Regions from separate parts of the Rhodococcus sp. NPDC060086 genome, predicted to be linked through region 2. Evidence: riboswitches for the same ligand, from Rfam matches in the RefSeq annotation. Region 2 holds a riboswitch; each other region holds the start of a gene.
The links. A riboswitch is a leader RNA that binds a small molecule or an ion and turns the genes downstream of it on or off. The one in region 2 is predicted to bind cobalamin.
Positions count from the first base shown of each region.

Region 1: linked by a shared signal. The riboswitch ahead of ACFWB0_RS22490 (VWA domain-containing protein) and the one ahead of ACFWB0_RS21580 (ABC transporter substrate-binding protein) in region 2 are both predicted to bind cobalamin.
Region 3: linked by a shared signal. The riboswitch ahead of ACFWB0_RS14605 (ABC transporter substrate-binding protein) and the one ahead of ACFWB0_RS21580 (ABC transporter substrate-binding protein) in region 2 are both predicted to bind cobalamin.
Region 4: linked by a shared signal. The riboswitch ahead of cobN (cobaltochelatase subunit CobN) and the one ahead of ACFWB0_RS21580 (ABC transporter substrate-binding protein) in region 2 are both predicted to bind cobalamin.

Region 1 is NZ_JBHWWZ010000057.1:11,881-19,564, reverse strand. It holds gene cobO (cob(I)yrinic acid a,c-diamide adenosyltransferase) at 1-56, opposite strand, end outside; gene ACFWB0_RS22490 (VWA domain-containing protein) at 56-1,951, opposite strand; cobalamin riboswitch at 1,985-2,181, opposite strand; gene cbiE (precorrin-6y C5,15-methyltransferase (decarboxylating) subunit CbiE) at 2,222-3,421, shown strand; gene ACFWB0_RS22480 (cobalt-precorrin-4/precorrin-4 C(11)-methyltransferase) at 3,418-4,173, shown strand; gene ACFWB0_RS22475 (mycofactocin-coupled SDR family oxidoreductase) at 4,166-5,002, opposite strand; gene ACFWB0_RS22470 ((2Fe-2S)-binding protein) at 5,004-5,486, opposite strand; gene ACFWB0_RS22465 (FAD binding domain-containing protein) at 5,483-6,370, opposite strand; gene ACFWB0_RS22460 (xanthine dehydrogenase family protein molybdopterin-binding subunit) at 6,367-7,684, opposite strand, start outside.
Region 2 is NZ_JBHWWZ010000052.1:3,572-11,255, forward strand. It holds gene ACFWB0_RS21565 (flavin monoamine oxidase family protein) at 1-1,053, opposite strand, end outside; gene ACFWB0_RS21570 (APC family permease) at 1,304-2,821, shown strand; gene ACFWB0_RS21575 (IclR family transcriptional regulator) at 2,818-3,561, shown strand; cobalamin riboswitch at 3,596-3,789, shown strand; gene ACFWB0_RS21580 (ABC transporter substrate-binding protein) at 3,841-4,881, shown strand; gene ACFWB0_RS21585 (FecCD family ABC transporter permease) at 4,968-5,930, shown strand; gene ACFWB0_RS21590 (ABC transporter ATP-binding protein) at 5,927-6,703, shown strand; gene ACFWB0_RS21595 (WhiB family transcriptional regulator) at 6,728-6,988, opposite strand; gene ACFWB0_RS21600 (short-chain fatty acyl-CoA regulator family protein) at 6,990-7,684, opposite strand, start outside.
Region 3 is NZ_JBHWWZ010000023.1:40-7,723, reverse strand. It holds gene ACFWB0_RS14635 (sulfite exporter TauE/SafE family protein) at 1-177, shown strand, start outside; gene ACFWB0_RS14630 (HAD-IIA family hydrolase) at 249-1,007, shown strand; gene ACFWB0_RS14625 (WhiB family transcriptional regulator) at 1,074-1,319, opposite strand; gene cobU (bifunctional adenosylcobinamide kinase/adenosylcobinamide-phosphate guanylyltransferase) at 1,694-3,028, opposite strand; gene ACFWB0_RS14615 (ABC transporter ATP-binding protein) at 3,028-3,828, opposite strand; gene ACFWB0_RS14610 (FecCD family ABC transporter permease) at 3,825-4,787, opposite strand; gene ACFWB0_RS14605 (ABC transporter substrate-binding protein) at 4,847-5,740, opposite strand; cobalamin riboswitch at 5,823-5,948, opposite strand; gene ACFWB0_RS14600 (O-succinylhomoserine sulfhydrylase) at 5,982-7,205, opposite strand; gene ACFWB0_RS14595 (rhodanese-like domain-containing protein) at 7,202-7,612, opposite strand.
Region 4 is NZ_JBHWWZ010000057.1:403-8,086, forward strand. It holds gene ACFWB0_RS22420 (hypothetical protein) at 1-302, shown strand, start outside; gene cobF (precorrin-6A synthase (deacetylating)) at 294-1,058, opposite strand; gene cobN (cobaltochelatase subunit CobN) at 1,055-4,666, opposite strand; cobalamin riboswitch at 4,719-4,935, opposite strand; gene ACFWB0_RS22435 (cobalamin biosynthesis protein CobG) at 4,961-6,037, shown strand; gene ACFWB0_RS22440 (precorrin-8X methylmutase) at 6,034-6,684, shown strand; gene ACFWB0_RS22445 (precorrin-2 C(20)-methyltransferase) at 6,681-7,684, shown strand, end outside.

The DNA.
Region 1 (7,684 bases), on a different contig from region 2:
CGCTGGCGGGTGGTGAGCCCGTCGTTCGGTACGACCTCGGGTTGTCCCTTCGGCATCAGGCTGCCCTTCCACGCACGATCGAGGTGAGGGCATCGGCATGAACCTCGCCCACCTGCACATATTCGGCGCCGAGCCGGTCGGCGAGCTGCGCCGCGAGCCCCATCCGGAAGCGACCGGTCTCGGAGTCGACGACCACCGCCGCGACTCCCTGGGCAGCGAGGACGTCGGCGGCTTGGAGCGAGCGGGCGACCGCGTCGGCACCCGAGGTCGCGCGCCCGTCGGTGACGACGACGAGCAGCGCCCGCCGATCCGGGTCGCGCAACCGATGCCGGCGGAGGGTCTCGGCGGCCTCGGCCAGGCCCTCCGCGAGGGGAGTGCGGCCACCGGCGGGAAGCTCCCGTAGGCGCGCCGCCGCGATGTCGACCGAGTTCGTCGGGGGCAGTACGAGGGTCGCGTCGTCGCCGCGGAAAGTTACGAGACCGACCGTGTCGCGACGTCGGTACGCGTCGAGCAGCAGCGAAAGGATCGCGGTCTTGACCTGCGTCATCCGCTGCTTCGCTGCCATCGAACCGGACGCGTCGACGCACAGCAGCACGAGGTTCGCTTCCCGCCCTTCGACGACCTTGCGTCGCACCTGCCACCCGTCCGAACCGAGGGCGCTGGCGCGGATGGTGGCGGGCAGGTGGACGGGGCCGCTGTCGCCCGCACGATCGCCGACGGTGCGCCCGATGGTGGTTGCCGCCTTCGACCGGCGACCCGCGACACCACGCCCGGTGCGGTCGACGGAGAACAGTCGTGTCCGGTACGGATCGGCCGGCGCATCCACCGAGGTCGGGGCGCTGCCACTCGAGCCGGACGCTGAGTCTGCCGGGGAGTCTTCCGGGTCGGGCGCGCCGCCACCGTCGGGGTCGTCGTCGGGATCGAGGTCGGGATCAGGCTGCGAATCGGGACGATTCAGCAATTCGTCGAGCAGATCATCATCGGTATCGGGATTGTCGAACGGGTTGCGGCGCCGCCGATGCGGCAACGCGAGTTTCGCGGCCACGGCCACGTCCTCGCGGGTCACCTCGTCACGACCGGCCCACGCCGCATGTGCGACCGCGGTCTTGGCGGTGACGAGATCGGCGCGCATGCCGTCGACGTCGAACGCCGCGCAGATCTCGGCGATCGACACCAGGGCAGCGTCGCTCAGGCGCACCGCCGACACGCGGTCGCGCGCTGCAGCGATCCGCCGGGACAACTCGGCCTCGGCCTGCGCCCACTGCGCGACGAACGATTCAGGATCCGCGTCGAATGCCATTCGGCGACGCACGATCTCGACGCGCAACTGCGGGTCGCGTGGAGCCGCGACGTCGACGGCGAGACCGAACCGGTCGAGAAGTTGCGGGCGAAGCTCGCCTTCCTCCGGGTTCATGGTGCCCACCAGGACGAACGAGGCGGCGTGGCCGACGGACACCCCGTCGCGCTCCACCGTGGACCGACCCATGGCGGCAGCGTCGAGCAGCAGATCCACCAGGTGGTCGTGCAGCAGATTCACCTCGTCCACGTACAGGACTCCGCGATGAGCGAGGGCGAGCAGACCGGGTTCGTATTCGGCAGTTCGGGCAGACAGGGCCTTGCCCAGATGCAGCGACCCGGTGACCCGGTCTTCGCTCGCGCCGACGGGGAACTCCACGAGCCGTGCCGGCCGGAGGTGCGACTGCGCGTCGACCGGATGAGGGCCGTCGGGGCAGTGCGGGTCGGGGAAGGACGGGTCGCACGCGAACCGGCAGGCCTCGACCTCCGCGACCTGCGGCAACAGTGCTGCTTGCGCGCGAACCATGGTCGATTTGGCGGTGCCCTTCTCGCCGCGCACCAGCACTCCGCCGATCGACGGCGACACCGCGCACAACGTCAGGGCCAGCGACAGGTCGTCGGAACCGACGACCGCGCTGAACGGATACACGAGCATTCCAACCTCCACAGGCTCCCGCTGGGATGTCCACTTCGGCAACTGTTCGAAGGCCGGTATTCGGACTTCCCGGTCGAGCGTCGTGCGATCACCTTCCCGGACCTGACGGTCCAGTGGTTGCGCTCACGCGCATGATCGACGACTCCCGGGTCACCGCAGCGGGCCTGCGCCGGATTCTCACCGGCTTCCCGATTATCCCTGTGAAGGGCACCTTCGAGTGTCTTGCCGCGGACGAGTCTAGCCACACGTCCTGAGTTAGGGTTCACGGCCATGGGTTCACGGATCACGGTCGTCGGTATCGGCGCCGACGGGTGGAGCAGTGTGTCGGCGATCGGCCGGGAGCGCGTGCTCGCTGCCGGCACGCTCCTCGGCGGCGCACGACACCTCTCGATGATCCCGCCGACCGACGCGGTCCGCGAGCCGTGGCCGTCCCCGCTGCTGAGCGGTCTCGACGACCTGCTGGCCCGGCATACCGGGATGGTCGTGGCACTCGCGTCCGGCGACCCGCTGACCTCGGGTATCGGCTCGACCCTCATCCGCAGGCTCGGCCGCGACGCCGTCGAGGTGATCCCCACGGTGTCATCGGTGACTCTCGCCAGAGCCCGCATGGGGTGGGCCGCCGAGGAATGCGACACGGTCACCCTCGTCGGACGCGACGTCGACGCCCTGCGCCGTTATCTGACGCGCGGCCGACGCCTGATCGTGCTGACCTCGACGTCGTCGAGCCTCGGCGAGATCGCGCGGCTGCTCGTGGAGGAGGGGTTCGCGGATGCCGCAGTGACGGTGCTCGCTGACCTGGGCGGTGAAGAGAATCGAATCGACGGCACAGCAATCACTTTCGTGGGCTCTCTCGCCCCGGAACTCAGTCTCCTGTGCATCGAGTGCGTCGGGGCGGAAGGGCTGTCCACGGCCCCCGGACTCCCGGACGAGTGCTTCGAGAACGACGGTCAGCTCAGTAAGCGCCCGATCCGGGCAGCCGCGGTATGCGCACTCGCGCCGCGGCCGGGAGAACTGCTGTGGGACGTGGGTGCCGGTGCCGGATCCGTCGGCATCGAGTGGGCCCGAACGGATCCGCGCTGCCGCACCATCGCGATCGAGAAGGACCCGACTCGCGCCGACGCGATCGCGCGCAACGCGGCCAGGCTCGGTGTGCCGTCGCTGACGATCGTGAGAGGTGGTGCACCCGAGTCGCTCTCCGAACTGGATACCCCCGACGCGATCTTCGTCGGAGGTGGTGGGAGTCGGGACGGTGTGCTGGACACCTGCTGGGAGGCACTGCGACCGGGTGGTCGCCTCGTCGTGCATTCGGTGACCCTCGAGACCGAGGCCGTGCTCGTGCAGTGGTGGAAGAAATATGGAGGCGAGCTGTCGCGGTTGTCCGTCGAACAGGCCTCATCGATAGGAACATTCACCGGCTGGCAGTCGCTGCGACCGGTGGTGCAATGGAATGTCGTGAAAGGCGAAAAATGACAGTACATTTCGTGGGATCAGGCCCAGGCGCTGTAGATTTGTTGACGCTGCGCGCCGTCGGCCTGCTCCGCGCCGCTCCGGTCGTGCTGTACGCGGGTACCTATCTCGACGCCGAGATCCTCGCGCACTGCAACGACGACGCCGAACTCATCGACACCCAGCATCTCGACCTCGATCGGATCACCGCGCACCTCGTCGACGCCGACCGTCGCGGACTCGACGCGGTGCGATTGTGCTCCGGCGACCCGTCGCTGTACTCGGCGCTGACCGAGCAGACCCGGCGCCTCGACGCCGAGGGCGTGGCCTGGGACGTCACGCCGGGTGTCCCGGCCTACGCCGCTGCCGCGGCGACCCTCGGCACCGAACTGACCGTGCCGGAACTCGTGCAAACGGTCGTGCTCACCCGTACGCAGGCGAGGTCGACGTCGATGCCCGACACCGAGGCGCTCACTCGGGTGGCGGGGCTGAAGGCGAGCCTGGTGCTGCATCTGGCGATCACCCGGATACGCGTGCTCGCAGCCGAACTCGCCGAGACCTACGGTCCGGACTGTCCGGCGGCGGTGGTGGCATTCGCGTCGCGCCCGAATCAGATCGTGCTGCGCGGCACGCTCGCCGACATCGCAGACCAGGTCGAGGCTGCGAAGTTGAAGCACACCGCGGTGATCCTCGTCGGGCGTGCCCTCGGTGTCCGGGACACACCCGACGTGGCGTGCTCACATCTCTACGATCCGGCGCGCGACCGGTCTATTTGAGCATCGCGCCGGCGTCGACCGGCAGCGAGACGCCGGTGATGAAGCGCGATTCGTCGGACGCGAGGAACAGCACCGCGTTGCTGATGTCGATCGCGTCGACCCACGGGGTCGGCAGCACATGCATCATCTGCGACAGCGGAGCGAAATCGTCCTTCGTCGGGTGCTCGAGATCGGGACGGAACATCTTGAACGTCGGCTCGTTGAGAAGCATCGGGGTACTCACCTGCGTCGGGCAGATGGCGTTGACGCGGATGCTCTCCTCGCCGAGCTCCATCGCCAGAGTGCGCATGATGCCGATCATGCCGTGCTTGGCGGAGACATAGTGCCCGACACTGGGCAGTGCCCGCAGGCCACCGACCGAGCTGGTGAGGATGACCGAACCACCGTTGCCTGCTTCACGCATGTGCGGCACCGCGACGCGGGTCGTGATCCACACACCGGTGAGGTTGACGTCGATCATGTCGCGCCAGCCTTTCTCGTCGAGCGCATCGAGGCGATCGCCCGAGCTCGCGAGTCCCGCATTGGCGCAGATGATGTCCAGGCGCCCGAACTGCGCGACACCGTCGTCGACGATGGCCTGCATCGCGGCCATGTCGCGGACGTCGGCCTGAGCGGCGTAGATCTTGCCGCCCGCCTTCTCGACCAGCGACACGGTCTCCTCGAGATCTTCGGGCGTCGACATCGGGATCGGCACCCCGTCGAGCTGCTTGCAGACGTCGACCGCGATGATGTTGGCGCCTTCTTCGGCCAATCTCACTGCGTGACTGCGCCCTTGGCCACGTGCTGCGCCCGTGATGAAGGCGACCTTCCCCTCGACCCGTCCCGTCATGTCATTCCCCTGTGCTCGTGGTGGACGCGGCAGACTTCACTGCCGCGATGATTCCCTGATACCCGGTGCATCGACAGATGTTTCCGGACAGTGCTTCCCGGATCTCACTGTCGGTCGGCGACGGGTTCTCCTCCAGAAATGCCGTCGCCGATATGATGAACCCGGGTGTGCAGAAACCGCATTGCAGACCGTGATGGTCACGGAATGCGGCCTGGACCGGCGAGAGCGTCCCGTCGTCGGACGCCATAGCTTCGATGGTGGTGACCTCGGCGCCGTCGGCCTGGACCGCGAAGACGAGGCAGGCACGCACCGCCTCCCCGTCGAGCAGGACCGTGCACGCACCGCACACGCCGTGTTCGCAGCCGAGATGCGTTCCGGTGAGGCCGCAGTCGACCCGGAGGTAGTCGGCGAGAGTCAAACGCGGCGGCACCGAGTGGCGACGCGAACTCCCGTTGACACGAACTTCGATGTCTACATTGGTCATGCGGAACCCTCCTGAGTGGTTGCCTCGTCCACCGCACGACGCCACGCACGTGCTGCGATCGTCGCTCCCACCCGACGGCGGTAGGCAGCGGGGCCGTGCAGGTCGTCCGAGACCGTGTCGAGGGAGTCCAGTGCGCTCCGCCCGACCTCGTCGGCCTCGATCTCGCGGATGTTCCGTCCGAGGAGTTCCGACTCGACCGCGGTGGCGCGGACGGGTGTCGGAGCCACACCGAACAGCGTGATCGCGCAACGGTCGAGTGTCGACGCCGCGTCGAGGCGGATCGCGATCGCTGCCCCGGCGAGTGCGAAGTCGCCGGTACGGCGGGCGAATTCCTCGATCGCGAAACCACACCGGCCGGTCCACGTCGGAAAGTTCACGCCGGTGAGCAGTTCGTCGGCTTCGAGATCGGTGGTCCACATGCCGGTGAAGAACTCCGAGGCCGGAATGGTGCGCCGGCCCCGGGGCGACAGTGCCTCGATGTCGGCGTCGAGTGCCAGTGCGACCGCAGGGTATTCGGCTGCGCCGTCGCCGTGGGCGATCGAGCCTCCCAGGGTGCCGCGGTTGCGGATCTGGAAGTGGCCGATCAACGGTGTCGCGCGGGCCAGCAGCGGAACTGCGGTCGCGAGCTCGGCGGAGCGCCCGACCGTCGAGTGCGTCGTGCCCGCACCGATCCACACCGCGTCGCCGCGCTGTTCGATGCCGCGTAGCTCTGCGGGTTTGCGCAGGTCCACAAGGTGATCGAACACGGCGAGACGCAGGTTGAGCATCGGCATCAGGCTCTGTCCGCCCGCGATGAACTTGGCTTCGTCGCCCAGCTCGGCGATCAGCGCGACCGCATCGGCTGCGGTGTCGGGTGCGTGATAATCGAACGCCGAGGGTTTCATGCCTTCACCGCCTGCACTTCGTCGAGCATCTTGATGATCGTGGCGGGGGACAAGGGCAAGCTGCTCACTTCCACTCCGAAGGGTGCCAAGGCGTCGGCAACGGCGTTGACCACGGCGGGGGACGCTCCGATCGCGCCGCCTTCACCGACGCCCTTGTATCCGCCGGGCCCGGCGCTGGGCGACTCGACGTGCCCGATCTCGATGTCGGGGACGGTGTCGGTAGTGGGGAGCAGGTAGTCCATGAACGTCGTGGTCACGGGGTTGCCGTCGTCGTCGTATGACAGGTGCTCGTACAGTGCGCCGCCGATTCCCTGGACGGTGCCACCGTAGATCTGGCCCTCGACGATGTCGGGGTTGATCATCGGACCGCAGTCCTCCCCGACGATGAAGCGGAGGATCTTCACGGCCCCGGTCTCGATGTCGACCTCGCACGTGCAGACGTGGGTGGCGTTGGCCCACAACATCATGGACGGGGAGTGGTAGCGGCCGCTGGATTCGAGTCCCGGAGGTACCCCGGCCGGCAGAGTCTCGGCCTGGAAGTAGGAGATCTCGGCGATCTCTTTCAGGGTGACTCCGACGCTCGGGACGCCACGGACCGTCGCGCGACTGCCGACGAACTCGATGTCCTCGACCGCGGCTTCGAGCTTGTGCGCGGCGATGGCGAGGATCCGGTCGCGTAGCACCGACGCGGTCTCCCGGACGGCCCCCGCGATCATCGACCCGGAGCGGCTACCGCCGGTTCCGGCGCCGAACGGGGTGATCGCGGTGTCGCCCTGGATGGTGTGGACATCGGAGATGTCGACCCCGAGGGCATCGGCCGTGAGCTGAACGGTGGACGTCTCGAGACTGTTGCCCGTGGACCCACCCGCAACGTAGACGTTCACCTTGCCGGACGGTTCGATGCGGATCGTGGCGCCCTCCGTGGAATGGAACGGTGTCGCTCCCGTGGTCGGTTCGATGTAGGTGCATGTACCGACCCCGATGTAGCGACCTTCGGCGCGGGCGCGCTCCTGCTCCTGCCGGAACGCGTCGTAGTCGAGAATCGACAGGGCGTGCTCGAAGGTCTCGAGGGGCGTCGAGTCGTTGTACGGCATGCCCAGCGGGTTGGCGAGCGGCAGGTCTGAGGCGCTGAGCATGTTGCGTCGCCGGAGTTCGACGGGGTCGATGTCCATCTGACGTGCCGCGACGTCGAGCAGCATCTCGCGCGCCAGGGATTCGAACTGCCACGGCCCGCGATACGCGACTCGGCCGACGGTGTTCGTGTACGTCAGCTTCATCGAGAACGCAGCGGCGGGCACTCGATAAGGTCCGGGG
Region 2 (7,684 bases):
GGCCGCGGTCAGGGCGTTCAGGACATCGGCGGGCAGGTTGTTGTCGAAGCGCCCGATCAGGTTCGGCGGGACCGTGCAGATGCAGTAGTCGGCGGTGATCGACTTGCGCGAACCGTTCTGCGTGTAGGCCACGGTGACCCCCTCGGGGACGTTCTTCATCGACGTCACCTCCGCACCGAACTGGATCTTGTCGGCGCCGATCTTCTCCTGGAATGCGTAATAGATGCGGTCCATGCCGCCGACCGGCGTCATCATGATCGTGGCCTGGTCGTAACCGAACTCGAAGCTGATGTTGCGGCCGAGTCCGGAGCGGATGACATCGGGCATCGCGAACGGCTCGGTCCTGGTGCCGAAGTTCAGGCCGGCGCCGGGCTCGTCGGAGAACCCGCGACGCGACGACCCGATGTAGCGTCCGTCGCTGGACAGATCGCCGAAATCGCTGAGGAACTCCGACAGTGCGTCCTTGTCGTCGGGGGACAACACGTCGTCCAGTGCGCCTCTCGACGCCGCCTTGTGCAGCAGCTCCGACATGTAGCCGAAGGTGTCGGCTTTCGCGGCGCGATACTGGACCGACTGCCCCGAGAGTGGGGTGTCGCTCTGATAGTTGACGAGCGTGTTCGCGTTCTGGTTGCCGAACGGCTGGATCTCCACGCCGAGTTCGTGGCAGTAATCGAGGGCGATGTGACTCTGCGGAATGCGCGTGGCACCGAGGTTGTAGTAGTGCCCATCGGCGAACGTGCAGGTCTGGGTCTGTCCACCGATCTCGGTTTCCGTGGTGCCGCCTCGCACCGAGTAGACGCGCCCACCCGGCCGGGTGCGTGCCTCGAGGACCGTCACGTCGTAGCCGGCCTTACCGAGTTCGTAGGCTGTGCACAGGCCCGCGGGTCCGCCACCGAGTACGACCACGGACTGCGAGCCGGGTGCCTTTCCGATGAGGTCGCCCATCGCGGGAGCCTGAAACCGGCTGGGGGCTCCCACCGCCGGCGCGAGACCGAGTGTGGACATCGCCCCGTAGGCCAGCCCGACGCCGCCGGTCATGCCCAGGCCTCGCATGAATGATCTTCTGGTGACGCTCACTTCGTGTCTCCCATCGCCCTGTTGCTGTCGGGACCAATCGTGGAGTGGACGTGATTCCGGATCGATACGGCGACGCAACGGTTACGCGGCGGCGAGTGGGAACGATCGGACGGCGGCTTCTCACTCGGATCGGCGACGCACGACTCACGCCCGAAACACTCGGGAAACACATTGTGGCTAGGTTCTGCGAGGCCGGTGTCGAGCTCACCGGAAAGAGGGAGGTGTCATGACCGAGACATCTGCATTGGCGGATGCCATCGCGCGGTCGTTCGCGTCTCGAGAACCTCGGCATGCCGCCGTCTCGCCCCTCCATGCGCTCGGCCGCAGACAGCTGTCGGGTTGGGAGGTTCTCGCTCAATCCGTCGCCACCACAGCGCCGGCAGCCTCCATGGTGCTGCTGCCCCTCACGATGCTGACCCACCAGGCGCTGGCCTCGGGTCTGATCGCGATTGTCGTGGCGACGGTCTTCGTCACGATGATCGCCTGGTGCACCACACAGTTCACTCGGCGGATGGTCGCGTCCGGGGGCTTCTACGCGTTCGTCGCGAAGGGCCTCGGTACACGCGCTGCTCTGGCCGCCGGCATAGCGATGGCTGTGAAGTATCTGGTCAGTGGAGCGTTGAGTCTGTATTCCGGCGGGCTGGCGGTGATCACCATCGCGGCCCTGTGCGGGATCGAGATCCGTGGTCCCGCGACCCTCGCGGTATACCTGGTGATCGCTGCGGTGATTCTTGTCGCGCTGCTGCGCGGTGTTCGGTTCGCGGCACTCGCGATCCTCGTGATCGAGGTCTGCTCACTGGTTTTCATCATCGGGCTGATGATGGTGTCCGGTGTGGAATCGACGCCACTGCAACCGCTTCCTGAGGGCGGCTCCGGAATGTGGCTTCCCGTCGTCCTCGCTGCCCTGTTCGCCTTGGCCGGCTTCGAGAGTGCGACGTTCATCGGACCCGAAGCGCGGCGCCCGATGGTCACCGTCACCCGTACTGTGCTCGCCACTCCGATCATCTGCGGAACCCTGTTCGTATTCGCCGGATGGGCCGCCTGGAGCGGGCACGCCGACACCCTGGTCGGGGCATACCTGCACGGCACGTCGACCGGTGTGAACCCGGCGGTGGTTGCGTTGCTGCACATCGGGATGTGCTGCTCGTGGCTTGCCTCCTCGATGGCCTCGTCGAATGCCGCATCGAGACTGCTGTATTCGATGGGCGTCGAAGGTGTCCTGCCCAGAGCGTTCGGGGTGGTGCACAGCGGATTGCGCACTCCGTGTGTTGCGCTCGTCGCTGCAGTGTCGGTCCTCGCGCTCGTCGCGTCGGCTCTTGCCGCAGTCGGCGCCAGACCGGACTGGATCAACGTCACGTTGCGCGTCGCACTGCTGATCGCCTATGTCCTGGTAGCAGCCTCGGCGGTGGCGTTCCTCTCCCGGATCCGGGAGTCGACGCCGGCGATCGCCCGGATAGGTTGCCTCGGAGCCGCTATCGGCGTCGCGGCGATCGGATTCATCGTCGCGGATCACATACTGGACGGCCGGTTCGCAGGACTCGTCGCCGTCGTTGCTGTTCCGGTGAGTGCGACGCTCTGGTATCGATATCTGAGCCGTGCGCGCCCGGCGAGTCTCGCCGCTGTCGGGATATTCGACAGTCCCGGTTCGGAAGACGTGCTCCCCGGTTCGGGCGCATTCGCCGAGAACGCTCGAGGCGACATGGCTCTCGTCGGTGTCGACCATCCGGGTGCGGAGCAGCGATGAGTGTCGGCTCGGGAGGGCATGAGCCGCGAGCCGTTCAACGCGCCCTCGCGATGCTCGAGGCCGTCGCCACTCTCGGTGCGGGCGCGTCGGCGCGAGACATCGCGACACTGACCGGCACCCCGCCTGCGACCGCATACCGGCTCCTCAACCTCCTCGTGGCCGACGGGTATCTCGTGCGTGTGGAGGACCTATCGGGTTTCGCGCTCGGGTGCCGGATCCGCGAACTCGCCTCTGCCGCGCCCGATCCGTTGCAACACGTCGACTCGGGCCCCGTCGTCGAAGAGTTGCGGAGCCGGACTCGGTACGGCATCTACCTCGCCTCCTACAGCGGTGGGCGAGTACACCTGGTGGATCGCGACCCCGACCACGAACTGCCCGGCGAATCGACGTGGACGACGCACCTGCATGCGTCGGCGATCGGCAAGTTGCTTCTGGCGCAGCGGCCCGAACTGATCGGCACCGGCCGACTTCGCCGCGTCACCGAGCGCACCAAGATCGAGCCGTCGGAACTGGCGGCGGAACTGCGGGGCGTCCAGGATTCGGATGCTGCGTACGAGGTCGACGAGAGTCGTATCGGGCGGACCGCACTCGCCGTGCCCGTGCGTTCGAGCGACGGACGACTCACCGGAGCGTTGACGGCCACAGGACGCACCGGAAGGCTCGACGTGAATGATTCGGACGTCTGGGAGCTGCTGCGGTCGTACGCCTCTTTGCTTCGGGAGTCACGAGCCGTCCTCTGATCACGAGCGGACCGAGGTGGACGAGGCATCCACGTGTTCGGAGGCCGAGGCCGGTCTTGTACTGTTCGAACCGACGTAGGGAACACCGGTGCGAATCCGGGGCTGTCCCGCAACTGTCACCGAGGAGCGATTCCCCAATTCATGGTCACGGCCCGCACGGGTTGGAAGGCCGGGGGAGAGCGTCGATCCGGGAGCCAGGACACCTGCGCCGACCGAGGCAACACCACGAGGATGGACATGAACACTCCGATATTCGCCGCCCGCACGGGGCGGCCCACAATGCTGCGTGTCGGTGTCGCACTCATCGCTGCGGCGATGACCGTGGCAGGTTGCTCGTCGAGCGACACCGAGACCGATACCACCGAGCAGGACATCACCGCGTCGTCGACGTCGAACTACCCGCTGAGCATCGAAAACTGCGGGCGCACCGTCACGATCGATGGGCCTCCCCGGCGGGCTGTGTCGCTCAACCAGGGGTCGACGGAGATCCTGCTGTCGCTCGGCCTGGCCGACCGCATGGTCGGCACCGCGACCTGGACCGACCCGGTGCGCGAGAACCTCGCGGCCGAGAACGAGAAGGTCCCGCGCCTCGCCGACAACAATCCTTCCTTCGAGGTCGTGCTCGACACCGAACCCGACTTCGTGTCGGCTTCCTTCGGGGGCACCCTCGGCGAGGGCGGAGTCGCGACATCGGAGCAGTTCGAGCAGATCGGGGTCCCGTCGTACCTGTCGCCCACCGACTGCGACGGCAAGGACGACGACAGCGTCAACTCCGACGGCAACCGCACCGAACCCCTGACGATGGAGTCGGTGTACAAGGAGATCCGCGAACTCGCCGCGATCTTCGACGTAGCCGAGCGTGGAGAAGATTTCGTCGCCGAACTCGAGCAGCGGTACGAGGTCGCTGCGGGCGAGATCGATGCCTCCGGAGCGTCGCTCGCGTACTGGTTCGCCGACACCGCCACCCCGTACGTTGCGGGCTGCTGCGGATCATCGGGCATCATCACCGACTCCGTCGGTGCGAAGAACGTGTTCGACGACACCACGAACGAGTGGCCGCAGGTGAGCTGGGAATCGATCCTCGACCGTGATCCCACGGCACTGGTGCTCGGCGATCTGAGCCGGCGCAGCATCGCGGGCGACGCACTCGACAGCAAGATCGAATTCCTCGAATCGAATCCGGTCACCCAGCGTCTGACAGCTGTGCAGAACCAGCGGTACATCGTCGTCAACGGTGCCGACATGAACCCGTCGATCCGCACGATCGACGGGATCGAGAAGGTGGCCGGCGCTCTGCGCGAGTGGAACCTCGCGGGTTGATGGTGTCGGCGACGAAAGACCGGTCGCCTGCCGAACGTACCCCGGTCGCAGCGGTCGTCGTCGTGGTCGGGCTCGCGGTACTGGCGATGTCGATCGCTGCGACGGTCACGATCGGCCCCGCCGAACTCTCTGTGTCGGACGTGTACGCGGTCATCTTCGATCGGATCGGTCTGGCGGACAGTTCGGTGAGCGCGATCCGCGAAGGGATCGTGTGGGAGTTGCGACTGCCGCGGACCCTGCTGGCCGCGGTGTGCGGAGCGGGTCTCGCGGTGTGCGGTGTGATCATGCAGTCGTTGCTGCGCAACCCGCTGGCGGATCCGTTCGTCCTGGGTATCTCGTCCGGCGCATCGACCGGCGCTGTGATGGTCGCGGTGCTGGGTATCGGCGGCGGTGCCGTGTCGCTGTCGAGTGGTGCGTTCCTGGGTGCGCTTGCGTCGTTCGCGCTCGTGCTGCTGCTCGCCACCGGCGCAGGGGGCGGGACCTCACGTGTCGTACTGGCGGGTGTTGCAGGAACACAACTGTTCTCGGCGTTGACATCGTTCATCGTCATCTCGTCTGCCGATGCCGAGCGCACCCGTGGGGTGCTTTTCTGGTTGCTGGGGTCGCTGTCCGGCGCTACGTGGAGTGACGTCGCCCTGTGCGGTGCCGTGTGCGGGCTGGGCATCGTGGTGTGCATGCTCCGGGCGTCCGCGCTCGATGCGTTCACCTTCGGCTCGTCGACCGCCGCGACGCTCGGGATCTCGGTGGGACGCACCCGGCTGATGTTCCTGTTGGTGACCGCTCTGATCACCGCCGTGCTGGTCAGCGCCGCGGGAGCGATCGGGTTCGTCGGTCTCGTCCTACCGCACGCCGCACGATTCCTGGTGGGCCCCCGGCACAGTCACCTCGTACCCGTCACCGCTGTGGTGGGTGCGGTGTTCATGGTGTGGGTGGATGCGGTGGCCCGCACCGTGTTCGCACCGCAGGAGATACCGGTGGGTGTGGTGACCGCTCTGATCGGTGTGCCGGCCTTTGCGCTGATCCTGTTCCGTACGAGGAGTACGCCGTGACACTGTCCGTGCAGTCGCTGCGATGGAGCCGCGGTGGGAATCTCGTCATCGACGACGTGACGATCGATCCCGTGCAGGGCGAGACGATCGGGCTGCTCGGACCGAACGGCTCGGGCAAGTCGTCGCTGCTGCGCCTGCTCGCCGGCATCGATCGTCCCGACCGAGGCGCGGTGACTCTCGACGGAACCGACATCGGCAGTCTCGGTCGCAGGGATCTCGCGCGCAGGGTCGCGATGGTCGGTCAGCACGCGCACACCGAAGTCGACATCCGGGTACGAGATGTTGTGAGGCTCGGTCGAATTCCGCACTCCGACGTCTTCGGACGTGACGAGGGCGGAACGGACGCCATCGAGCGCGCGCTCGCGGTGACGGGGATGGTCGAGTTCGCCGACCGGCTGTGGCGCTCGATGTCGGGTGGAGAGCGGCAGCGAGCGCAGATCGCCCGCGCCCTCGCGCAGGAACCCGAGGAACTGCTACTGGACGAGCCGACGAACCATCTCGACATCCAGCATCAGCTCGACATCCTCGAACGGGTCGCGGCGCTGCCGGTCACCAGCTACGTGGCGCTACACGATCTCAATCTCGCGGCGATGTTCTGCGACCGGGTCGTGGTGCTCTCGCATGGTCGTATCGTTGCGCACGGCACTCCGTCCGCGGCACTGACCGCAGACCTGATCGAGAAGGTCTACGGGGTGCACGCGACGGTAACGGTCGACGACGGGGCGCCTGCGATCCGCTATCGCAGGTTGCGCAGCTCCGTTGCCCGTGCGTGATTCTGGTAGTCCTGGATGTCGAGATCACGCACGGGTGAGTGATTTTCTTTCCCGTTCCGAGGTGCCACCCCAGATCCCGAACTGTTCGCCGGTGTCGACCGCGTACCGCAGGCACTCGTCGACGACGGAGCAACCGGAGCAGATCTGCTTGGCGTGGTTCTCACGGCGCGACCGCTCCGTGGGCGTTTCGGCGTCCGGTCCGAAGAACGGCGACGGGCCGAAGAACCGGCAGTCGGCCTGCGCCCACCAGTGGACATCGGGATCGAGATGTCGTTCGTTGCCCATCTCACCGGCTCTCCGAGGCCGAGTACGGAACGAGTCCCGCGTTGTTCTCGTCGATCCGGATGGTGCGGCCCAGATGTGGGAACGCCCGCTGGGTGCAGGACGGACGGTCGCACACCTTGCAGCCCGCGCCGATCGGTGTGGTCGTGTCAGGATCGTCGAGACGCAACCCTCTCGAGTAGACGAGTTTGTCGGCGTAACCGAGATCGCAGCCGAGGCCGATCGCGAAATCCCTTGTGGCGGCGAGATACCCGGGCGTTGCTTCATGGGTGGTGCGGGCGATCCAGAGGTAGGTGCGGCCGTCCGGCATCTGAGACACCTGCGTCAGGATGCGACCCGGTGATGTGAACGCATCGTGCACAACCCACAGCGGACAGCTACCGCCCACACGGGAGAAGTGGAAAGCGGTGGCGGACTGCCGCTTCGAGATGTTTCCGGCGCGGTCGGTGCGGACGAAGAAGAACGGCACCCCGCGCTGCCCGGGTCGTTGCAGTGTCGACAGCCGGTGGCACACGGTCTCGAAGCCCACCTCGAACTTCGCGCCGAGAAGATCGATGTCGTAGCGCAGGGCCTCGGCGGAGCGAAGGAACTGGGTGTACGGCAGGATCAGCGCGCCGGCGAAGTAGTTGGCCAGGCCGACGCGAGCAAGGGCCCGTGAGCGTTCGGGCAGTGCGTCGGCACCTGCGACGATCGCGTCGA
Region 3 (7,684 bases), on a different contig from region 2:
ATGTACATCCTCGTAGCATTCGATCGGATCAACTGGACCATCGCGGCGCTGATCGCAGTGGGATCACTGATCGGCGGGTGGCTCGGCTCCCACTACGGCCGGCGCCTGTCGCCCGTCGCGCTGCGCACAGTGATCGTCGTGGTCGGCCTGATCGGTCTGTACCGGCTCCTCGCCTGACGTTCCGGTGAGAGACTGTGCGGGTGAGTTCGGATGACGCCCCTGCCACCGCACCGGTCTGGAACTACCTCATGGACATGGACGGCGTCCTCGTACACGAGGACGCCCTCATCCCCGGAGCCGACGCGTTCCTCGAGGAGCTCCGGACGAACGAGATTCCGTTCATGGTGCTCACCAACAATTCGATTCGCACTCCGCGCGACCTGAGGGCGCGGCTCCTGAGGACAGGCCTCGACGTGCCTGCGGAATCCATCTGGACCTCGGCCCTGGCCACCGCGACGTTCCTCGCGAATCAACGACCCGGCGGCAGTGCGTATGTCGTCGGCGAATCCGGACTCACGACCGCACTGCACGACATCGGCTACGTACTGACCGATAGCGACCCGGACTATGTGGTGCTCGGCGAGACCCGAACCTACTCGTTCGAGGCGATCACGACCGCGATCCGGCTCGTCGAACGTGGTTCCCGGTTCATCGCGACGAATCCTGACCCGACGGGTCCGTCACCCGGAGGGTCGCTCCCCGCGACCGGTTCGGTCGCCGCGCTGATCACCCGCGCCACCGGCCGCGACCCGTACTTCATCGGCAAGCCCAACGCCCTGATGATGCGATCAGCGCTCCGGGCGATCGGTGCGCACTCGGAGCACACTCTGATGATCGGCGATCGGATGGACACCGACATCGTCTGCGGCCTCGAAGCCGGGCTCCAAACATTGCTTGTACTCACCGGAATCAGCACCCACGCGTCGGTGGAACTGTATCCCTACCGTCCGACGCGGATCATCGACTCGGTCGCCGATCTGGTGGGCCGAACCGGCAATCCGTTCTGACGCGAACGTGAACGGTGTCCCGGGTCAAGCCTTTTCACTCGAGCGCTGCGTACACGAACAGCAGCGTCAGCGAATGATCTTGCCGCGACGGTACTCGTGGCCACCCCACACGCCGGACTGCTTGTCTTCGGAAGCATAGGTGCGGCAGGAATCGAGGATCGGGCAACGGGCGCACACGCGTGCGGCGTAGTCGAAGTCTTCGCTCGGGTCCGGAAACCATCGGTCGGGGTGGGCGTCACCGCGGCATGCGGCGACGTCCCAGTCGGGAGCGTCGTAGGTGGGAGCAAGCAGGTCTGCCAAAGTCATGGTCATCGGTCTGTCTCCTTCCGGGCCGTCGCGGCACAGGTGTGTCCCACGCAGGCAGCGGGGACTCGAGTCCTTCTGGATTGCACATTCTCGACGTGTGAACGGCCCGGGGTGTCACGGTGAGGCGACTGGCAACCCGGGGCGCACACACCCCGGGAATCGGGGTGTCAGCAGCTGAATCCGGTTGGTCGACCGGACTTTTCGACTTCATGGTCGAGGAGTCGGATCATCGATCGCGATCCATTCCACACATTTGGCCTGGTACGCATCCGAGTCCTCCTCTCCATGTTCTGCCCGCTGGCACCGAGGATCCAGTGTGCCACGATTCGAGGCAGGAAACTAGGAAATGTGGCCCACGTCCAATTTGCGCGCGTTGTGTGTCAGCGCAACGGCATAGGGATGCCCGCGACGACCAGCGTCACCGAATCCGACACGGACGCAACCGACGCGTTGAGTCGGCCCAGCAGATCACGGAACAACCGCCCGGACGCGGTGGCAGGCACCACCCCGCTGCCCACCTCGTTGCTCACTGCAACGACGGGAACACGACACGCCTTCCATGCGTCGAGCAGTTCGTCGATGTCGGCGTCGACGGCCGCCACGTCGCCGCCGTTCCACACGTCGTGCACGTCGAGCCGCGCGGTCAACCACGTGCCGAGACAGTCGATCAGCAGCGGCTCCGTGGCCTCGCGCAAGATCTCCGCAACATCGACGGTTTCGATCGTCGACCACGTGCCGGGCCTGCGTTCGCGGTGCAGCGCGACACGGTGCGCCCATTCGTCGTCGCCTTCGCGGACACCTCCGGTTGCGACGTACACCACCGATCCGTACGCCGCAGACAGTTCCTCGGCGTGACGCGACTTCCCCGAGCGGACCCCGCCGAGTACCAGCGTCCGCGACGCTCTCGATCCGGCTCCCACCCGCAGTACCTCCCCGTCGGTGCCCAGGCGGGCACCGCAGTTGCGCACACGTTCCCGAAGCTGTTCGATCGGCGGATTGTGGTGCCCCAGATGCACCGCGACGACATCCGTCGAGTCCACCACGGCGCCACACCCCCGCAGGGCCTCGACGGTCTCCGCGAACTCGGGTAGACCCAGATGCCCTGGTGAGAGCTCGGAACGGTCGCCGAACGTCTCCTCGAGGAACACCGCATCGAACGCGGCACCGCGCACCGTGTCGAACCAGGCCGGGGGTAGCGGCCCGGTGTCGCAGGCCCACAGGATCCGCGACCCGTCGGGTCCGGCGACGTCGTACAGCACAGCATCGCCGTCGCGGAACACCCGGTGTTGTGCTGCCAGTACCCGCACCGTGTACTCGCCGACCGGCAGTTCGTCGCCCGCCTCCACCGGCACGAACCGGACCGGATCGTCGGGCCCGGCCCACGGCCGGCACACGTCGAGGGCATCTGCCGGGCCGATCACGTCGACGACATGCCCCGCCTCGACCCACGACCGGAAGAGCAGAGCCTGCGGGCCCAGATGGTCCGGGTGTGCGTGGGTGAGGAGGATGTGGCGCACCTCCGCGAGGGTCCGGCCGAATCGCACCGCCGCGCGCGGCGCTTCCGGCCCGCAGTCGAGCATCAGCACGTCGTCGACCAATGCTGCCGTCTGGCCGCGGATCTCGCGCCTGCCCGCCGCGTCCACACACGATCCGCACCGGCAGAAGGGGCTCGGCCACCCGTCCGCAGCTCCGGTACCCAGCAGCAGTACTTCCATCACGGCTCCTGTGCTTCGACGGGTCGGGGGTGGTCGCGCAAGGGCAGCACCGCCCGGCCTGCGGGACGGTCGAGTACCTCGACGCGCGCACCGTAGATGTCGGCGATGCGCTCGACGGTGAGGACTTCCGTGGGAAGACCGTCGGCGACGATCCGCCCTCGGTCCAACAGCACGAGCCGCTCACCGTACTGGCTGGCCGACGTCAGATCGTGCATGGCCGCAATCACCGTCAACTCCCCTTCTCGTCGCATCGAGTCGACGAGATCGAGCACCTGCTGCTGATGGCCGATGTCCAGGGCGCTGGTGGGCTCGTCCAGCAACAGGACCTGCGGTTGTTGCGCGAGCGCGCGGGCCAGCACGACCCGTTGCAGTTCTCCACCCGACAGCGCGGTCGCGAGCCGCGATGCGAAGTTGTCGAGTTCGAGCCTCGTGATGACCCGCTCGACGATCTCACGGTCGCGCGGGGTTTCACTCCCGAAGCGGGGAATGTGTGGGGTGCGGCCGAGATGGATCAGCTCACGCACGGTGACGCCCTCGGGAACGATCGGTCGCTGCGGCATCAACGCGACCGCACGCGCGACGGCGCGGCGACCCGAGTGCCGAGGGGTCACCCCCGCGACCTCGACGTCCCCTGCCGCGGGCACCAACCCTGCGAGCGCGTGCAGCAGCGTGGTCTTGCCCGACCCGTTGGGACCCACGAGCGACACCCACTCCCCCGCGCCGACGACGAGTTCGACGTCGTGCAACACCTGTACGCCGCCGCGCTCCGCGCACAGGCCACGGCACATCACCTCGTTCATGCCACACCCCGGCTCCGCCGCAGCACCACGAGGAAGAACGGCGCGCCGATCGCTGCGGTCACGACACCGATCGGCAGTTCGGCCGGCGACATCACGGTGCGGGCCAGGACGTCGGCGAGCACGAGGAATGCCGCGCCGATCATCAGCGACAACGGCAACAACAGTCGGTGTCCCGGGCCGATCAGCAGCCGCACCGCGTGGGGAATGACGATGCCCACGAACCCGATCAGGCCGCTGGCCGAGACGACGGCGGCGGTGCCGAGTGTCGCGATGCACACGAGGATCAGCCGCACCCGGGCCGGGTTGATGCCGAGGCTGGAGGCTTCGACGTCGCCGACCGACATCACGTCGAGGGTGCGCCGGTGCAGCATGATCACGACGATGGAGACGATGACGTACGGCAGTACCGTCCGCACGTCGGACCAGCCGTCGGTGGACAGGCGTCCGAGCATCCACGAATACACCTGACGCAAGGTGTCGTCGTGGAGTTGCATGAAGAACGTCTGGATGGCGTTCGCGAACGCCGCGACCGCCACACCGGCGAGGATGATGATGACTTCGGTGCGGCTGCCCCCGACGGTGCGTCCGAGCGCGTAGGTCGCGCCCACCGCGAGCATCCCACCCGCGAATGCGGCGACGGGCACCCCCGCGAATCCGGCGGCGCCGCCCACCACGATTGCGAGTGTCGCGCCGAGGCCCGCACCGCTCGAGACGCCGAGGAGGTACGGGTCGGCGAGCGGATTGCGAAAAACGCCCTGGTAGGCGGCGCCGGCGATCGCGAGCATCGCTCCGACGATCACACCGAGCACAACCCGGGGCATGCGAATGTTCCACAGGATCGCCTGCTGTCGCGTGTTCAGACCCGAGTCGACGTCGACGAACGGAATCTTGTCGAGAATGTCGAGCAGCACACCGCGCGGGGTGAGCCCGGCGGGACCGACGAGGATCCCGACGAGCATCGCCGCGAGGAGAAGGATCACCGCGCCACCCAACACGAGTGCGCGGCGACGCGAGGTGATCACGGCGCAGGCTGGCCCGCGGGAACGGCGGTGACGATTGCGGCGAGTTCACGCACGAGGTCGACGACGCGCGCACCCCATCGGCTCGCGATGTCCTCGTCGAGGACGTGGACCTGCCCGTCGCGGACGGCGGTGAGCTCCGCCCAGCCGGCGCGTTCGGCGACCGTCTCGGGCGTGACACCGCAGCACTGCGAGTCGGCGAGGAAGATCAGGTCGGGGTTCTGCTCGACGATGTACTCGGAGGACAGCTGCGGGTATCCGTCGCCGCCGGTCGCGATGGAGGTCAGGCCCAGCATCGAGTAGATCTCGCCGATGTAGGTGTCGTCGGTGACGCTGTAGAACGTGTTGTCCAGTTCGTGGTAGTACCGCAGCGGTGTCTCACGCTCGGGCACGGATGCGACGATCTCGTCGATCTCGGTCTGCATCTGCGCGACGAGTTCGGCGGCGTCGGCGACGTGGCCGGTCGCGGCACCGACCTGCTCGAGCTGGGCGTAGGTGTCGTCGAGAGTGACGGCAGCGGGAAGAAGCAGGACCTCGACGCCGGCATTCCCGAGTCCGGCGACGAGGTCGCCGTTGTCGTCGGTGGCGACGACGAGATCGGGGTCGTAACCGAGAATGGCCTCGACGTTGGGGTTGTAGCCCGACAGTTCGGTGACCGGGACGCCCTCGGGGTAGTCGGACTGGTCGTCGACGGCGATCACCTGCTCGCCCGCACCGACCGCGTAGAGCATCTCGGTGGTGGTCGGACTCAGCGACACGATGGCCTGCGGCGTCCCGGACTCTGCAGGTGCAGTGCTGTCGGACGCGGCATCGTCACCGCTACTGCAGCCGACGATCACCAGGGCAAGAGCGGCGACACCGGCGGTGAGAAACCTGCGGGAAGTGAGTGGCACAGCCATCCTCCGTGGCTCGGAGGACGAAAACAGCACGGCTGCAACGACGAGTTGCGGCACGATACCGTCCTTCGTCCGAGGACCAGTATGTGTCCGCGGCGCCGGCTGACCTGGCTTACCCGGTGGAACCGGGATCACAGTTGCGGGACAGCTCCGGGTTTTCACCGGCTTCACCGAAAACGCTGCGGGCGCCCTGCCCGACTGGCAGAGCACCCGCAGCGTATCCCACAGCGTTTCCGGGTCAGGCGAGCGCCTGCGCCAGGTCTTCGAGCAGATCCTCGTGATCTTCGAGGCCCACCGACAGGCGCACGACTCCGTCGGACAGGCCGATCGCGGCGCGCCCCTCCGGTCCCATTGCCCGGTGGGTGGTGGTCGCGGGGTGGGTGATGAGTGATTTCGTGTCGCCGAGGTTGTTGGAGATGTCGACGATGCGCAACTTGTTGAGCAGTTCGAACGCACGCTTCTTGCCTTCGCCCTCGGGGGCGTCGAGTTCGAAGGTGAGGATCGTGCCGCCGCCGCTCATCTGCGACGTCGCGAGCTCGTATTGCGGGTGCGATTCGAGGTAGGGGTACTTGACCCAGCGCACCTTGTCGTTCGACTCCAGGAACCTGCCGAGACGCAACGCGGAGTCGACCGCGGCATTCAACCTGACGGGCATCGTTTCGAGGCCCTTGAGGAGCGTCCACGCGTTGAAGGGGCTCAGTGACGGACCGGTATGACGGATGAGGTTCTTGACGGGCCCGTCGATGTAGTCCTGGGGGCCGAGGATCGCGCCGCCGAGCACCCGGCCCTGACCGTCGATGTGTTTGGTGCCGGAGTACACGACGATGTCGGCGCCCAGATCGAGGCTGCGCTGCAGCAGCGGGGTGGCGAAGACGTTGTCCAACACCACCTTTGCGCCTGCTGCGTGCGCCATCTCGGAGACCTTGCGGACGTCGACGAGAGTCTGCATCGGGTTCGACGGGGTTTCGAAGAACACCGCGGTGGTGGGCACCGACAGCGCCTGCTCCCACTGATCGAGGTCTTCACCGTCGACGAACACCGTCTCCACACCCCAGCGGGGCAGGATCTCGTTGCACACCACGAAGCACGATCCGAAGAGGCTACGGGCCGCGACCAGACGATCACCCTTGCCGAGCAGCGCCGCGAGGGCCGTGAACACCGCGGACATTCCCGATGCCGTGGCGTAGCAGGCTTCGGCGCCGTCGAGCAGCCGCAACCGCTCCTCGAACATCTTCACGGTCGGGTTACCGTAGCGGGAGTAGACGAAGTGGTCGACTTCGCCGGTGAACGCCTGCTCGGCGGCCTCCGCCGACTCGTACACGAACCCGGAGTTGAGGTACAGCGCCTCGGAGGTCTCCTCGAAACCGGAGCGCATCACGCCGCCGCGCACGCCGAGTGTGGCCGGGCGAACGGAATCGGGCAGCGGCTTGCTGAACGCACCGCCCTGGGGAATTGCACTCACGACTGCCTCCACGGCAGGCCTGCGGCCCGCCAGCCCTGTCCGCCGCGATGCTTGTCGGCATCGAGCGGCCCTTCGAATCCTTCGAGAACGTTGTATGCGGGGGCCAGACCCGCGGCCGTCGCCGCTTCTGCGGCACCGATCGAGCGCTGGCCCGAGCGACACAGGAAGATCACCGGTCCGCTGCCGATCCCGGCGTCCTTCAACTCGTCGACGAAGCGCTCGTTGGGGGCACCTGCGGGGTACGACACCCATTCGACGAACAGGGTGCGGCGTTCGATGGATGCGGTGTCGGGGACACCGACGTACTTCCATTCGGCGTCGGTGCGCACATCGACGAGCACGGCATCCTGATTTTCCTGCAGCAGCTCCCAGGCATGCTGCGGCGAGATGTCACCTGCGTAGCTCACCGGAACAGCTTTTCACAGCGCACCGCGGCCCGAGTGCGCGGGATGATCGAACTCAGGCGGTACAGACGCGCC
Region 4 (7,684 bases), on a different contig from region 2:
TGCGGGTCTTCACGACGTTGACCGTGGTGTTCGGCGTGCTGGTCTCTTCCGCAGCTCTGTGTCTGCGCCGGTGGCGGCTGGCATCGGCGGCGATGCTCGGCTCCGGGCTAGCGTCGCTGTTCGGGCTGTTCGGCTACTGGTCGCAGACAGGGATGATCGCCGACGGACCGCACGCACCGAGCGTCGGCATGGTCCTGAACTGGCTCGTCATGATCGCGATGACGTCGCAGTGGCTGCCGATCGTGCTCAGCAAGTCCCCCACCGACACGCGTCCGCGCCCGACGCTGATCCGGTCACCCTGACACCGCTCGGTCGGCTCGGCGCAGCAGGTAGGTGTCCATCACCCAGCCGCGCAAGGCCTTGGCCCGTGCCCTGGCGGTCTCGATCGTCTCGAGCACCTCGCCCAGGCGTCCCGCGACGAGCTCCTCGTCGCTCGTCCCGAGGTTCGCTCCCCACCAGATGTCCCAGTTGCCGTCGAGTTCCCGACAGGCGAGCTGTCCGTCCAGCATGACGACGATATTGTCGGCGCCGGACGCGACCTCCACGCCGAGTCGTCGCCCGGTGGTGATCGTGATCGGGCCACCGATACGGTTGAACACGAGCCGATGTCGCGCTGCGAGGACTTGGATGCTGCTCACGGCGGGGATGACGTCGTAGTCGATGTCCAGCACACCACGCTCACGTATACGTTCGACGACGCGAATGGTGCTGTCGTACAAGCTCGGATCACCCCACACCAGGAAACCGGCAGTCTCGCTGTCGTCGACCTCGGTGCGCAGCACCTGTTCGTATGCGTCGGCACGTGCCGCGTGCCAGTCGCGTACCTCCGTGGCGTACTGCTCAGGTGCGCGGTCTCGCGGCGGGTCGGGCACCACGATCGTGCGGTACCGGCCGCTGGTGTGTCGGCGCAGGATCTGTTCGCGCACCATTACGAGATCGTCCACACCGCGAGCCTTGTCGGCGACGAGGAACACGTCGACGCTCTCGAGCGCCTTGACGGCCGTGACTGTGAGATCGTCCGGGCCACCCGGTCCGATCCCGATCAGCCGCAACCTCATCCGCGATCCTCGAGATCACCTTCGACGTCGAGGTACGCCTGCTGCAGCGCCTTCAGGGTCTCCGGATCGGGTTCCGCCCACAGTCCACGATCGGACGCCTCGGTGAGGCGTTCGACTATGCCACGCAGTGCCCACGGATTGGCGTCGCGCAGGAACTGCTGGTTCTCGGGGTCGAGCGCATAGTTCTGGGCCAGAGACTCGTACATCCAGTCCTCGACCACACCGGCGGTGGCGTCGTAACCGAACAGATAGTCGACGGTCGCGGCGAGTTCGAACGCACCCTTGTAGCCGTGCCGACGCATCGCGGAGATCCAGCGCGGGTTGACGACGCGCGAACGAAACACGCGTGCAGTCTCCTCACTGAGCGTTCTGGTCCTCACGGCGTCGGGGATCGTCGAATCCCCGATGTACGCCTTGGGGTCGTTGCCCGTGAGCGCACGTACCGTGGCGACCATGCCGCCGTGGTACTGGAAGTAGTCGTCGGAGTCGGCGATGTCGTGTTCGCGGGTGTCGGTGTTCTTGGCGGCCACGGCGATCCGACGGTAATTGGCACGCATGTCGTCGGCCGCGGCCACGCCGTGCAGGTTGCGTCCGTACGCGAAACCACCCCACGCGGTATACACCTCGGCGAGATCGGCGTCGGTGCGCCAGTTCCCGGAATCGATGAGCTGCAGAATGCCGGCACCGTACGAACCCGGCTTGGATCCGAAGATGCGGCGCACCGCCCGATCCGAGTCGCCGTGCTCGGCCTCGTCACGCCTGGCATGAGCGCGGACGTAATTCATCTCGTCGGGTTCGTCGAGTGCCGCAACCATGCGGATCGCGTCGTCGAGCATGCCGATCACGTGCGGGAACGCGTCGCGGAAGAATCCGGAGATGCGCACCGTGACATCGATTCGTGGACGGCCGAGTTCCTCGAGCGGTACGACCGTGAGTTCGCGGACGCGACGGGATTCCGGGTCCCATTCCGGGCGGACGCCGATGAGCGCGAGCACCTCGGCGATGTCGTCGCCGGCGGTGCGCATCGCGGACGTGCCCCACACCGACAGCCCCACCGATTGCGGATGCTCACCGGAGTCGGCCAGATACCGCTCGATGAGTGCGTTCGCGAGCGCGACACCGGTGTCGTAGGCGAGTCGGCTCGGCACGGCCTTGGGATCGACGGTGTAGAAATTGCGGCCTGTGGGCAGCACGTTGACGAGGCCGCGCAACGGCGAACCCGACGGCCCGGCCGGAACATATCCACCGTCGAGAGCGTGCAGGACAGCATCCAGTTCGTCCGTGGTCTGAGCAAGACGTGGCACGACCTGTTCTGCGGCGAACACCAGCACACGCGCAACCTCGGTATCAGCTTGACCGAGAACGGTTTCGACGGACCGGGGGACGGATTCGACGTTCCAGCCGCCATCCTCCATCGCCTGCACGAGCGCACGGGCCTGGGTTTCGATCGCATCGACCTCGGTCAGCGGCGCGTCCGGCTTCAGGCCGAGTGCGGTCCGCAGGCCGGGCACCGCGTGACTCTTACCGCCCCACACCTGGGCGGCGCGCAGGATCGACAGAACCAGGTTGACCCGGGCCTCACCGACCGGGGCGGCGCCGAGTACGTGCAGGCCGTCGCGGATCTGCGCGTCCTTGACCTCGCACAACCACCCGTCGACGTGCAAGAGGAAATCGTCGAATTCGGCGTCGTGCGGGCGGTCGTCGAGTCCCAGATCGCGGTCGAGTTTCGCGGCCTGGATCAGCGTCCAGATCTGCGCGCGGATCGCGGGCAGCTTCGCGGGATCCATCGCCGCGATGTTGGAGTACTCGTCGAGCAGTTGCTCGAGGCGGGCGATGTCGCCGTACGACTCGGCGCGCGCCATCGGCGGAATCAGGTGATCGACGATCGTGGCGTGCGCGCGTCGCTTGGCCTGCGCACCCTCGCCCGGGTCGTTGACGAGGAACGGGTAGATCAGCGGCAGATTCCCGATGGCGGCGTCGGTCGCGCACGACGCCGACATGCCGGCGTTCTTGCCGGGGAGCCACTCCATCGAGCCGTGTTTGCCGAGGTGGACGACGGCATCGGCACCGAAGCCCTGTTCGACCCAGCGGTAGGCGGCGAGGTAGTGGTGCGACGGTGCCATGTCGGGATCGTGGTAGATCGCGACGGGGTTCTCACCGAATCCGCGGGGCGGCTGGATCATGAGGACGACATTGCCGGCCTGCAGTGTGGCCAGCACGATCGCGTCCCCGTCGACGAACAATGAGCCGGGGGCCGGCCCCCACGCCTCTGTCATCGCGTCGGCGAGCTCGGCGGGCAGATCCTTCGTCCACTCCACGTAATCGGATGTGGTGACCCGCACCGGATTACCGGCGATCTGCTCGGCAGTGAGCCATTCCTCATCCTGCCCACCTGCGTCGATCAGCGCGTGGATCAGGGTGTTTCCGGCTGCAGTGTCATCGAGTTCAGGGTCGTCGTCGAAATTCACACCGGGGAAACCGTCGCCGAGGTCGTATCCGAGGTCGCGCATCGCTCGCAACATCTTGATCGCCGACACCGGAGTGTCGAGGCCCACGGCGTTGCCTACGCGTGAATGTTTCGTGGGATATGCCGATAGCATGATCGCGATGCGTCGTTCTGCGGGCGGGACGTGCCGTAATCGGGCGTGCGCGACCGCGATTCCCGCCACCCGCCGGCAGCGTTCCGGATCGGTGACGTACCGGGGCAGACCGTCGACGTCGAGTTCCTTGAACGAGAACGGCACCGTGATGATGCGGCCGTCGAATTCGGGTACCGCGATCTGGGTCGCGGAGTCGAGTGGGGACACGCCGTCGTCCGAGTCTGCCCAGCTCTCGCGGCTCCACGTCAAGCAGAGGGCTTGCAGAATCGGAATATCCAGTGCGGCAAGGGCCCCGACGTCCCATGCTTCGTCCTCGCCGCCGGCGCTGACAGTGGCCGGCTTGGTGCCGCCGGCGGCGAGCACGGTCACGACCAGGGCGTCGAGGGTGCCGAGTTCGGCGAGGAGATCGTCGGGAGCGCCGCGCAGTGAGGCGCAGTGCACGACCACGGCATGCGCTTTACCGGTCGCATCGATCGCGTCGGCCAGATCATGCGCGAACTGCACGTTTCCGCTGGTGTGGTGGGCTCGGTAGAACAACACACCCACCCGTGGCAGCGACTCGACAGCCGGAGCAGGACGTTCGAGCACACCCCATTCGGGTAGCTCGGCCGGCGGTTCGAACCCCTCACCGCCGAGCAGGACGGTGTCGGACAGGAACGCGTGGAGTTGCGCGAGGTTCGCGGGGCCGCCGTGGGCAAGGTAGCGATGTGCCTCTGCAGCAGTGCCGATCGGCACCGTCGAGTAGCTCATGAGCTCCGCGTCGGGAGTCTGTTCACCACCCAGGACGACGACGGGAACACCCCGCGCGAGGACTGCATCGAGCCCGTTCTGCCACGACTTGGCCGAGCCGAGAATCCGCACGATGACCAGGTCGGCGCCCTCGAGCAGCCCGCTCAGGTCGGTGTCGACGTCGAGGCGGGACGGGTTTCCGACCGCCCAGTCGGCGCCGCTCGCACGGGCCGACAGCAGGTCGGTGTCGGACGTCGACAGCACAGCAAGGCGCGTCACGACGCACCGCAAAACCCAAGGCACACGGCCATGTTCAGTCTCCAAAACCCTCGTGGACTACTCATGTCGTGGCCGGTCTCCTGGCTGACGGATCATTGCTGCTGCGCCGACCTTCCCAGACTTGCGTCCAGTGGTCTCCGTTCCGGCGAGCCGGTACGGACGAGGGCGAGCAACTACCGCTCACAGTGGCGAGGGCCGCGCCGGTTTCTCACCGGCTTCCCGTAACCACGACGTCGCCAGCGTAGCGCACCATTTCCTGAGCATGTGCAACCATGTGCACCCGTGGAGCACGTCTTGCCCGAAATTCCCCCCGATCGCTGCCCCGGATTGCTGCGACCGCACCTCGCCGCCGACGGGGCGCTGGTGCGTCTGCGCACTCCGGGCGGCCGCGTGCCGTCCAGCGGTCTGCAGCAACTCTCGGCCGCCTCCCAGAAATTCGCCGACGGCGACGTGCACCTCACATCGCGGGGAAATTTGCAGGTCAGAGGTATCTCGCTCGACGAGTGCGGCAAAGTTCCTGCCGATCTGGTCGACGCAATTGCCGCAGCCGGGTACCTGCCGTCGCCGACGCACGAACGAGTGCGCAACCTGGTCGCATCACCCCTGTCGGGGCTCGTCGACGGGGTCGCCGACATCCGGCCGTTGATCGGTGCGCTCGATACCGCGCTGTGCGCCGAACCGGCCCTCGTCGAGCTGCCGGGCCGCTTCCTGTTCGGTCTCGACGATGGCCGGGGCGACGTCGCGGGGCTCCGCTGCGATCTTGCAGCCATCGCCGTGGACACGCACACGATGCGGGTCGGCATCGGCGAACTGGTCGGTCCGACGGTACCGATGCCGCAGGTCGTCGACACTCTGATCGACCTGGCTCTTCGGTTCGTACAGACGCGCGGAACGGTGTGGCACGTCCGGCAATTGCCGGGCCGCGGCGCCGAACTCGGAGGCGACGGCCCGGCTCCCGCGCTCGCGTCGCATGCGATGCCGTACGGAGCGCTCGGCGGTGCGGTATCACTGCTGGTCCCGCTGGGTATCCTGACGTCGTCCATGATCGCGACACTCCCCGATGACGACGTGATCGTCACACCGTGGCGCGGCCTCGTGCTCCCTTCCGGCGCCGATCCTGGCGCGCTGTCCGACGCGGGCTTCGTGTTGTCGGACGACTCCGCGTGGCCCAGGGTCACCGCATGCACCGGGTCGCCCGGGTGTAGCCTCGCCCGAGGTGATACCCGGGCTCTGGCCCGCCGCACCGCCGCCTCCGACACCACAGCTGACCGTATTCATATCGTCGGTTGCGAACGCGCCTGTGGTGCACCGAATTCCCCGCACACCCTAGTTTTTTCCAGTCGTTCGACGTCACACAGGAGCTCGACGTGACCCTTCAGCCACCACCGCGCCGCTACGAGTACGAGACGGACGGCGCCGAGATCTACGTCCGTTCGTTCGCGACGATCCGCGCCGAATCCGATCTCGCAGCGATCCCGGGCGACGCGGAGAAAGTCGCGGTGCGGATGATCCATGCCAGCGGCCAGACCGACCTGGCGAAGGATTTGGTGATCCACCCCGATCTGGTGTCCGCGGCCCGTACAGCCCTGAATGCAGGCGCGCCGATCATCGCCGATGCGAACATGGTCGCTGCCGGGGTCACCCGTAAACGGTTGCCCGCAGACAACGAGGTCCTGTGCCTGCTCGGCGATCCTCGTGTGCCGGAACTCGCGCAACAGTGGAACACCACTCGCTCGGCCGCGGCCGTATCGCTGTGGGCGGACCGGCTCGGCGGCGCGGTCGTCGCGATCGGTAACGCGCCCACCGCACTGTTCCACCTGCTGGAAATGCTCGACGCCGGTGCGCCGCGTCCTGCGGCAATCGTCGGCGTACCCGTGGGATTCATCGGCGCCGCCGAATCCAAGGAAGCTCTGATCGCGCACGCTCTGCAGATCCCGCATCTTGTGGTGCGCGGGCGGCGGGGCGGTTCGGCCATGGCGTCATCGGCGCTCAACGCACTTGCTCAGGAGGCGGAATGACCGGCAGGATCTACGGTGTCGGGCTCGGTCCCGGCGACCCGGAACTCATCACCCGTAAGGCCGCACGACTGGTCGCCGAAGCCGACGTGATCGCCTACCATTCGGGCACGCACGGCCGCTCGATCGCGCGGGGCATCGCTGCCGACCTGATCCCGGACGGGGTGATCGAGGAGAAGCTCGTGTATCCCGTCACCGTCGGCACCACCGATCACCCCGGCGGGTACGACGGCGCGATCGCCGATTTCTACGACGAATGCGCTGCACGACTTTCCGTTCACCTCGATGCCGACCGCACCGTCGTCGTGCTGTGCGAGGGAGACCCCCTGTTCTACGGCTCCTACATGTACCTCCACGACCGACTTTCGAAACATTATGCGGCCGAGGTAATTCCCGGAGTCACGTCGTTCTCGGCCGCGGCGGCCGCATCCGCAGAGCCGCTCGTGCGGCGCACCGATGTGCTCACCATCCTCCCTGGCACGCTCCCCGAGCCCGAATTGGCGAGGCGGCTTGCCGATACCGACGGCGCAGTCATCATGAAGTTGGGACGCACATTCCCTGCGGTACGAAGCGCGCTGGAACAGACGGGACGACTCGACGACGCCGTGTACGTCGAGCGCGCGACGATGGACGGGCAACGCATCATCGCGGCAGCGGACGTGGATCCTGATTCGGTGCCGTACTTTTCGGTGATTCTCGCGCCCGGCGATCGGGCTCCCCGCAACCGCGAAGTGGTAGACCGGTCACGCCCGGCGACGGCAGAGATCGCAGCACCGGTCGAGACGCACGAACTTCTCGTGATCGGGCTCGGCCCGGCCGACGACAGATGGCTCACACCCGAGGCATCGGCGGCGCTCACGTCGGTCGATCATGTGGTCGGGTACGGGCCGTACGTCGATCGGGTTCCGGTACGGCCAGGTCTGCAACGACATTCGAGTGGCAACACAGTCGAGGTCGATCGCGCTCGGTTCGCACTCGACCTGGCGCTGTCCGGTGAGAAGGT